2 regions of the Candidatus Flexifilum breve genome follow, and region 1 is predicted to be linked to the other one. Evidence: riboswitches for the same ligand, from Rfam matches in the RefSeq annotation. Region 1 holds a riboswitch; the other holds the start of a gene.
The links. A riboswitch is a leader RNA that binds a small molecule or an ion and turns the genes downstream of it on or off. The one in region 1 is predicted to bind S-adenosylmethionine.
Positions count from the first base shown of each region.

Region 2: it holds a riboswitch for S-adenosylmethionine, as region 1 does, so the genes downstream of both, IPK17_RS14355 (DUF1003 domain-containing protein) here and IPK17_RS01895 (trans-sulfuration enzyme family protein) in region 1, are expected to answer to the same signal.

Region 1 is NZ_JADJPI010000004.1:239,322-243,797, reverse strand. It holds gene IPK17_RS01905 (Clp protease N-terminal domain-containing protein) at 1-1,123, opposite strand, end outside; gene IPK17_RS01900 (FHA domain-containing protein) at 1,153-1,500, opposite strand; SAM riboswitch class I at 1,663-1,775, shown strand; gene IPK17_RS01895 (trans-sulfuration enzyme family protein) at 1,906-3,165, shown strand; gene thrC (threonine synthase) at 3,285-4,476, opposite strand, start outside.
Region 2 is NZ_JADJPI010000015.1:3,191-7,666, reverse strand. It holds gene IPK17_RS14375 (Uma2 family endonuclease) at 1-132, opposite strand, end outside; gene deoC (deoxyribose-phosphate aldolase) at 176-1,168, opposite strand; gene IPK17_RS14365 (hypothetical protein) at 1,355-1,873, opposite strand; gene IPK17_RS14360 (hypothetical protein) at 2,030-2,521, opposite strand; SAM riboswitch class I at 2,624-2,729, shown strand; gene IPK17_RS14355 (DUF1003 domain-containing protein) at 2,799-3,695, shown strand; gene IPK17_RS14350 (hypothetical protein) at 3,719-4,183, shown strand; gene IPK17_RS14345 (nucleoside phosphorylase) at 4,191-4,476, shown strand, end outside.

The sequences.
Region 1 (4,476 bases):
TCTCGCGGTTGACGCGCTGCACGATGAAGCCTTCGATGGAGATCACGTCGCCGTAGTGCAGTTCGTTGATGCGCTTGCGTTTGATCGGCTCTTTGATCGCAGTGATGGGCGCGGAACCGTCCTCTTCGCCCACGTATTCGAGGGTGAGCAGCGGCGGCAGCAGCCAATCATATTCCGTCCACACCTGAAAGCTGAATTCGCGGCGCTGCTGCCACCACGTTTTGCCGAAGTAGGGGTAGAGTTCACGCCGCAGCCAGTCACCGAGGTTGTCCACGCCGATCTTCTGAGCGACCGTCCGCAAGTCCTGTGCGTTGTTGTCCGTCCCAGCGACGAACGTGTATTTCAGCCCGGCGAGGTCAGACGTCTCCGACGTCGTCGGTTTGTCTTCCAGACGCGCGGTGAGCGGCGGCAGTGAATTCTTAACATGCTGCTCGTAGCGCTGCGCTTCATCCAGCACGATATCTGCCGTGTCGATTTTGACCACGACCGCGGCGTCCTCCATGCGATCCGTCCCGATGGGCGTCACCACGAGGATGAGCGCGGCTGTGTATCCGCCCATCAGCCGCCGCTCAACGCGAATCTGACTGTAGCCGTGGAACATGCGCCGCAGCAGCGCAATCGTCTGGTCGGAAAGGGCGAAGGTCCCGTCGAAGTCCTGCCCAAAATCGATCTTGATATAGGACTGGGCGGGAGCGTCGGTGAGGGCCCGCGTGCGCGCCTCGGATCGCAACCGCTCCAGATTAATTTCGAGCTTGCGCAGCACGCGCACGGGGATGCTGTCATTCTCTTCGAGGATCGCCAGCAGCAAATCGCGCTCGTCGATTTCCGGACGGTGCGCTTCGAGCGCGAGGTCGTTGGCGATGCTCAACACGACCTTGGTGCGCGGTGTATCGGGCACGCCCGCCCACAGGCGCTGACGGTTGCCTTTGCCTGTCAAACGGCGGATCGCATCAACCACATACTGCGGCGTTAACCCCTGTTCTTCGAGCAGCGTTCCGGTCAGGCCGCTTTGAATGTCCAGCAGGCCAATGAACAGATGCTCGACGCCGAGGTAGTAGTGATTCATGCGGAAAGATTCTTGCCGCGCATTGATCAGAATGTCTCGAAGCCCAATCGTCGCCATAAGTCTTTGTCTTTGGTCTGTAATCGCGGTTATTCGACAGGCTGAATGCGCATCCACGTGCGTCCGACGCGGAACAATTGGCCGTCGCTCAACGGGATGGTGCCTGTCACGCGCTGGTCATCCACGTTATCTTCGATAAAGGTGCCATTTTTGCTGTCGCAGTCTTCCAGCCACCACCCCTGGTCACGCCGATGCAGTTTGGCATGATACCGCGAACTATAGGTGTCGTTACGCAGGCACACATCGTTGTCTTCCTTGCGCCCGATGGTCAGCGTCCAATCGCCGCCGTCCTGCGACCCAGCGTCATCCCCAAAGGTGAGCAGCAGGCCGTCATCCACGCCGCTCATCAGCATAATGCCGACGTACTTATCTTCCATCGCCACCCTGACCACTGTTATCTGATCCTGCTCTCATAAGTATAGCGGGACTCCTCCGCTTGTGGATAGGTAATGACGGGTGGTCGAATTGCCTGCTTGCCAGCACACCAAAAGCATGCTATAGTCCTCTCCAAGTACGTTAACAAACCCCATAGCGCAACACTCTTATCCAGAGCGAGGGAGAGTACGGCTCGATGAACTCGCGGCAACCCCCACACCAGCCTTATCGGTGCGGGAAGGTGCTAAGTCCGGCAGATTATTCTGGAAGATGAGAGCGTACTTCTGGTGACCCAGGTTACGACCTCAAAGAGACTTCATGCCGAAGTCTCTTTTTATTCCCGAACCCTGCCGTGTGGAGCGAGTGCCACGGTGGGGTTTTATTGTATGGTGTGGAGACAGTCGATCATGCTCAATGGTAACAATCGGGGAAGCAAAACACGTTCAGTCCATGGCGGGACGAAGCGCGCCAAAGCCTACAACTCACTCACCGCGCCGATCGTGCAGACAGCGACGTATACCTTCAGCGATACGCAAGAGCTGATCGATTTTATGGAACGTAAGACGTGGGGCGATGGCGAAGACCGTGAGGAATACGGTCGCTATGGCAACCCGACCGTAACCGCGGTCGAACGCAAGCTGGCGGCGCTGGATGGCGGCGACGATGCCGTGCTGTATTCCTCGGGCATGAACGCGATCACCTCGCTGCTGCTGTCCATTCTCCCGGCGGGGTCGCACATCGTCATCACCGATGACTGTTATCGCCGCACCCGCCAATTCTGTTTGACCTTCCTCAAGCGTTTTGGCATTGAAACCACCGTCGTCCACATGGGTGACTACGAAGCGATGGAAACCGCCATCATCCCCAAGAAAACCCGCATCATCATCTCCGAAAGCCCGACCAACCCTTACCTCCGCATCGCCGACCTTGAACGCATCGCCCAGATTGGCAAGAAGCACCGTGTGCTCACGCTCATCGACAGCACGTTTGCGACGCCGGTCAATCAGCGTCCACTGGAATGGGGCATCGACTTTGTGCTGCACAGCGCGACCAAGTACCTCGCGGGGCACAACGATGTGCTGGCGGGCGTGATTGTGGGGCAGGGCGACCGCATGAAGGCGCTGCGTGACGCGCGCGGTGTGCTCGGCGGCGTGGTTGACCCGCATGCAGCGTATCTGGTGGATCGCGGCATCAAAACGTTGGGCGTGCGCGTACAGCAGCAGAACGAAACGGCGCTCGAAGTCGCGCGCTTCCTCGAAGCGCACCCGTCGATTGACCGCGTGTGGTATCCCGGCCTGAAGTCGCACCCCGATTACACCGTCGCGGCTTCGCAGATGGACGCGTTCGGCGGCGTCGTGACCTTCGAAGTGAAGGGGGACCTCAAGACGACCAGTGATTTCATTGACCGCATGCGCATTCCGTACATCGCGCCGAGCCTCGGCGGGGTCGAAAGCCTGATCGAGCAGCCCGCGCTGATGAGCTACTTCGAAAAGACGACCGAAGAACGCCTTGCGTTGGGCATCAAGGACAATCTGGTGCGCTTCGCCGTCGGCATCGAAGATACCAACGACCTCATCAACGATCTGGAACAGGCGCTGTCCGGCATCCGTGCCCGTCACGAATATCCGCAGATTCAGAACCTGTGGGAAGTCCGCTTCCGCCAGTAACAAGCACAAGACTCGTCGCAAAGACGCAAGGACACGAAGACGCAAAGGAATTGTTCTACTAACTCCTTTGCGTCTCTGCGTCTTCGCGCCTTTGCGTTTAATCTTGGCGTTTCTTGCTTTTATGCTGGCGTTAAGTTCGCGTCGTTGATGACTTCCGCCAGTGACTCGACCGTCGGCTTGGCCGCGAACACCCGGTTCGGGAACGCCGACTCGATGTCGTCCAGCAGCCCTTCATGATACGCAATCGTCGCGTCCGGGTCTTTCAGCACGTGACCCGTCAGGATGCCGACCACCGTCTCATGCGGCTTGATTACCCCATTTTCGACCAGCTTCTTGACGCCCGCCAGTGAACACGCCGACGCGGGTTCGCAGCCGATACCCTGCGCGTCGATCAGCGCCTTGGCATCCATGATCTGCTGGTCGGTGACCTGTTCGACCACGCCTTCCGTCCACTGGAGCGCGCGCACGGCCTTGGGGTAGTTGACCGGGTTGCCAATCTTGATCGCCGTGGCGATGGTATCCGCTTCCATCGGTTGATAGTCAGTGAAACCGTTCTGGTAGGCGCGGTACAGCGGATTCGCGCCTTCCGCCTGAATGATCGCCAGCGACGGCAGGCGGTCGATCAGGCCGATCTCATACATTTCGCGCAGACCCTTGCCAAACGCCGAACTGTTGCCGAGATTGCCGCCGGGCACGACGATCCAGTCGGGAACCTGCCAGCGCAACTGCTGGATCGTCTCGATCATGATCGACTTCTGCCCCTCAAGGCGGAACGGATTGACCGAGTTGAGCACATAAATGCCGAGCTTTTCTGAGATTTCGCGCACGAGTTCGAGGTTGCGGTCGAAGTCGGCGGCAATGCGGATGCACGTCGCGCCATACGCGACCGCTTGCGACAGTTTGCCGAGCGCGATCTGCTTGTTCTGGAACAGCACGATTCCCTGAATACCGCTCCACGCCGCGTACGCCGCCAGCGACGCCGAGGTGTTGCCCGTCGAGGCGCACGCCACCTTTTTCATACCGAGCACCTGCGCCTGCGTCAAGCCGCCCGTCATGCCGCGATCTTTGAACGATCCGGTCGGGTTTTCGCCTTCATGCTTCAGGTACAGCTTCTCCACGCCGACCCATTTGGATAGGCGCGGTGACGGGTAGAGGTTCGTGTTGCCTTCCGGGCGGCTGACGATCAGGGCAGGGTCAACGTCCGGGTAAATCATTTCTTTGTAGCGCCACACGCCGCTGTTATACGGAAAGTCGAGCGTCCCGAGGCGGGAATCGAACAACTCGCGAGTGACAGTTTTACGCAGCCAATCC
Region 2 (4,476 bases), on a different contig from region 1:
CATGTGATGCAATCCGCCAACAGGTGCCATTTCGACCAGTTCTCCATCGATGACTTCGTAGGTCTTGTCCGGATCAAGGCGCAGCAACGCATCTTCATCGACGTACTTCTCTTGAATCGCTTGGATGGCCATACAAGATGCTCCTTCGCTAACGGCTAATTGCTAACCGCTGCTTTCACCCCATCGGCATGTAATATTCGGCGGCGTAGCGTCCGGTCAGGTAGTGCGAAAGCTGGCGTTCGATGTCGGTGAGCAGCGCGCTCGCGCCGAAGCGGAACAGGTTCGGGAACAGCCAATCGTCGCCGAGCTCCTCTTTCATGAGAATTTGCCAGTTCATGGCGTGCTTGGCCGTGCGGATGCCGCCCGCGGGCTTAAAGCCGACCTTCACGCCCGTGCGGTCGAGATACTCGCGGATCATGCGCGTCATGATCAGGCTGACTTCGAGCGTCGCGTTGACGGGTTCTTTGCCCGTCGAGGTCTTGATGAAGTCCGATCCTGCCATCATGCAGACGAGACTGGCCTGCGCGACATGCCGCAGCGTGCCGAGTTCGCCCGTCGCCAGGATCGATTTCATGTGCGCGTCGCCGCACGCCGCGCGGAACTGCTGCACCTCGTCGTAGAGCGCTTCCCAGTTACCCGTCAGCACATGCTCGCGGCTGATCACGATGTCGATCTCTTGAGCGCCCGCCGCGACCGAGTCCTGAATTTCGGTGAGGCGCGTGCGGAACGAGCTTTGCCCCGCCGGGAACCCAGTCGAGACAGCGGCGACCGGGATGCTCGTGCCCTCCAGCGCCTTGACCGCATCGGCGACGCGGCTGTGATACACGCACACCGCGCCCGTTGTGATGCCAAGATCGGCGACGCCAAGCGCTTCGAGCATGTCCTGCCGCACGGGCTGGCGAGCTTTCGCGCACAGGCGCAGCACATTGCCGGGGGTGTCGTCGCCGGAAAGGGTGGTCAGGTCAATGCAGGTGATCGCGCGCAGCAGCCACGCCGCCTGCGTGTCCTTCTTGACCGAACGGCGCGTCCCCAGCGTCGCGGCGCGGCGCTCGGCGGCGCTGGTGTTGACGCGCACGCTCCGCACCCACCCAAGATCGAGCGGCAGTCCGGGGTTACGCTCTTCACTGTGGTGATTCACATGTTCCGCGTGAATTTCGGGGATCGCCATCGGGATTCATCCTCTGATCAACTGAATTACAGCGATTATACCCTGATCCCGCGGCGTTTTGGGCGGGTGGAGATGAATGATAGACGGGTGGTGTGAAGCGGGGTGCAATCAGTGATTTTCGTGGGGATTACCGTAGGGGCGCACGGCCGTGCGCCCCTACAAGCATGTGTGCAAACGTTAAGCGGTTTACGCCGCCGCGACGGCGCGCAGTTGATCGACGAGTTCGGCGCGGTAGGGCTGAAGTTCGGCTTTGAGGCGGTCGAGGATGGCGTGCGCGTTGGCGACCTCCAGAATGAGCGCGGGATGACCCGCTTCGAGGCGACCGGAGAGTGAACTCACATGATCGTGATCCGGCTTGAAGCCTGAATCCACGAGGTTGGCGGCTAAGCGCCCGGTGACGTTGCCGAGCAGACCGCCCACCAGCGCCGCCGCGCCGACCGCGATCAGCGCCCCGACGCCGGGGATGGCCAGCGCGCCCAACTGCGCGACGCCGAGCGCCGCAATCGCCGCGCCGAGTGTGCCGCCCGTGATTCCGCCTTCATCCGGCCCGATGTCATCGTCGAGAAAAATGACCTCCCCACTGTTCGCCTTGGCGACAATCGCCGCGTGCTCAATGTGGAGATCCTTGATGCCCATGAGGTGATCGAGGGCTTTAGTGAGGGTGGTGCGCGACGGAAAGATCGCCACTACCAGTTCAGACGACATCGTTTATTCCCTTGCCAACCAGATCGTACCTGTTGAGAATACATCAACTCTGGATACTACAACAATGAATTCTTCCAATCTCATGGTGACAGGTGTCACAAATGCCGCATGGGATTGCGGGGATCAGGGATGGGCAGAGCCTCCCATCCCCGGAGGTTAGGGCGTGGTGATTTCAGCTTCGAAGGGCTGCAGGTCTTGCTGCAAACGTCCGAGCACATCGACTTCAGCTTCGGCGTCGAGCACCATAGCGACGCGGCCCGCGCTCAAATGCCCCGCTAATTCGTCCAACTGGTCATCTTTGATGCCGAGATCAATCAGGCTGGCGGTGAGGCCGCCCGTCGCCCCGCCGATCAAGCCGCCGAGCAGCGCGCCCGCGCCGATGGCGATGATCGGGCCAACGCCCGGCAGCAGGAATGCGCCTAAGCCGGCGATGCCGAGCGCCCCCATGAGCGACCCGAGCGTACCGCCCGCGATGCTGCCTTCGCTCACGCTGATGTCGTCTTCGAGGACGACCGTTTCGCCGTCGTCGGCTTTCACGATGACCGCAGAGTGTTTAATCTTCAGATAGTCCAGCGCTTTCACGCGCTCGACGGCGTCAATCAACGAACCACGCGATGGAAAAACGGCGATGATTGTATGACGTTTCATGACCGACTCCTCTCCGTTCATTACTTCCAGTATAGCGCATTGTGCGGCGCTTGACGCTGATCTCAGGATAGATTACAATGCATTTTCGAAGTTCAATTGAACATCTCATCAAGAGGCGAGGGAGAGACACGGCTCACTGATCTCGCGGCAACCCCTGAAGCGTCGGGAAGGTGCTAAGTCCGTCAGACATGGGTCTGGAAGATGAGCAATTTCTGTCTATCCCGCGCCTCTGTGTCTTGACTGCCTGAGGCGTTTTTGTTTTTTGGGGGAAGGCGCTATGCAGAACATTGACCTCAATTTACTTCGCGAAGTTCCACTCTTCGAACTGCTGGACGATCAAGAACTAGAAGCGCTGGCGCAGCAGCTTGAGCAAATGACGTTCATGCCCGGTCAGGTGATTTTCACGGCGGGTGAACCCGGCGGCACAATGTTCATTGTGCAGCGGGGCCGTGTGGAAATCTTCATCCGCGACCGCAGCCACGAGCGCGTCACCATCAGCTACATGGAAAAAGGCGAAATCTTCGGGGAACTGTCGCTGCTCGACAACGCGAGCCGCAGCACGAGCGCGCGCGCCATCGATCAGACGATGGTGCTGGTCATTGACCGGAACGACTTGCTCATGCTGGTGCGCGCCCACCCCGCTGCCGCGCTCGACATGATCGCCATGCTCGGCAAGCGCATCCGCGAGACCGATGTCTTGGTGCGCAACCGCGTCGTCGCCCGCAACGTCAACGAAGAGATGGAAGAGGTCATCAAGCCGACGATTGGCGAACGCCTCTCTGATTTTCTGACGATGGTCGCTGGTGATATTCGCTTCGTCTACTTCAACTTTGTGTGGTTCGCCGTGTGGATGGTGCTGAATATGCACATCATCCCCGGTCTGGAACCGTTTGATCCGTTCCCATTCGGCCTGCTGACGATGATCGTCTCACTGGAAGCGATCTTCCTCTCGCTGTTCGTGTTGATCAGCCAGAACCGGCAGGCGGCGCGCGACAAGATTCGCGACGACATCGAATACAGCGTGAACATCAAGGCGGAGCTGGAAATTCGCGATATTCAGGATCAACTCGACGAGATTCAGGCGCTGATCGTGCAGCAAATGGCGCAAACGCGGGTGCCGGGCAAGCTGCTGCACGCGCGCCCCAACACTTCCAAACCCGAAAATGAAGCGTGATTTGAGTAGAAAGTGATGGATCGATGCCTCCCGTGAACACCTTTGAGAAGTTCCAGACCGCGCTCCAGCAATTTCGCAAGGTGAGCGGCGACATGTTGGCGGTGACCGACACCTACACGCCGGAATTGGCCGAAAAGTCGGAGGCGTGCGGCTGGTGGTCGCCCAAGCAGATCATCGCGCACGAAGCCGGGTGGCTGGTCGAACTGCACCGCCGCTATGACCTGTTCGCAGCGGGGAATGTCGAACCGATTGAGTACGACTTCGATACATTCAACGCGCAGTCAGTCGAGGCGCGGGCACATTTGGATTGGCCGGGCACGCTCAGTGAGTTTCGCGATTTGATCGCGCGCACCATCAGCCGCGCGGAATCCCTCACAGCGCAGCAGGCGGGCGGCATTAAGGGGTATGGCGGGTGGTTGGATGCGATGAGTGAAGACATGGAAACGCACACCCATCAGTTAAGCGAGTTCAAGAAGCTGCAAGGCTAAAGCGTCAATGACGAACATGTATCCGATTCTCGAATACGACAGCAATCCCAACGCGATGATCGAGCCGCACAAGCTGCTGCGGCGGCACGAGCGCATGCCGGAATACTGTGTCCTGTGCTTCTTTCAGGAAGTGATCGCGGCGGCCTGTGCTGAAGCTGAGCAAGTGCTGGTGCTGCGCAGCGAAATGGGCAGCAATCCGGTGTACGTGATCGAGCAGGATGGTCGGCGGGTGGCGGTGGCGCATCCCGGCGTGGGCGCGCCGCTGGCCGCGGGGTATCTCGAAGAATTGATCG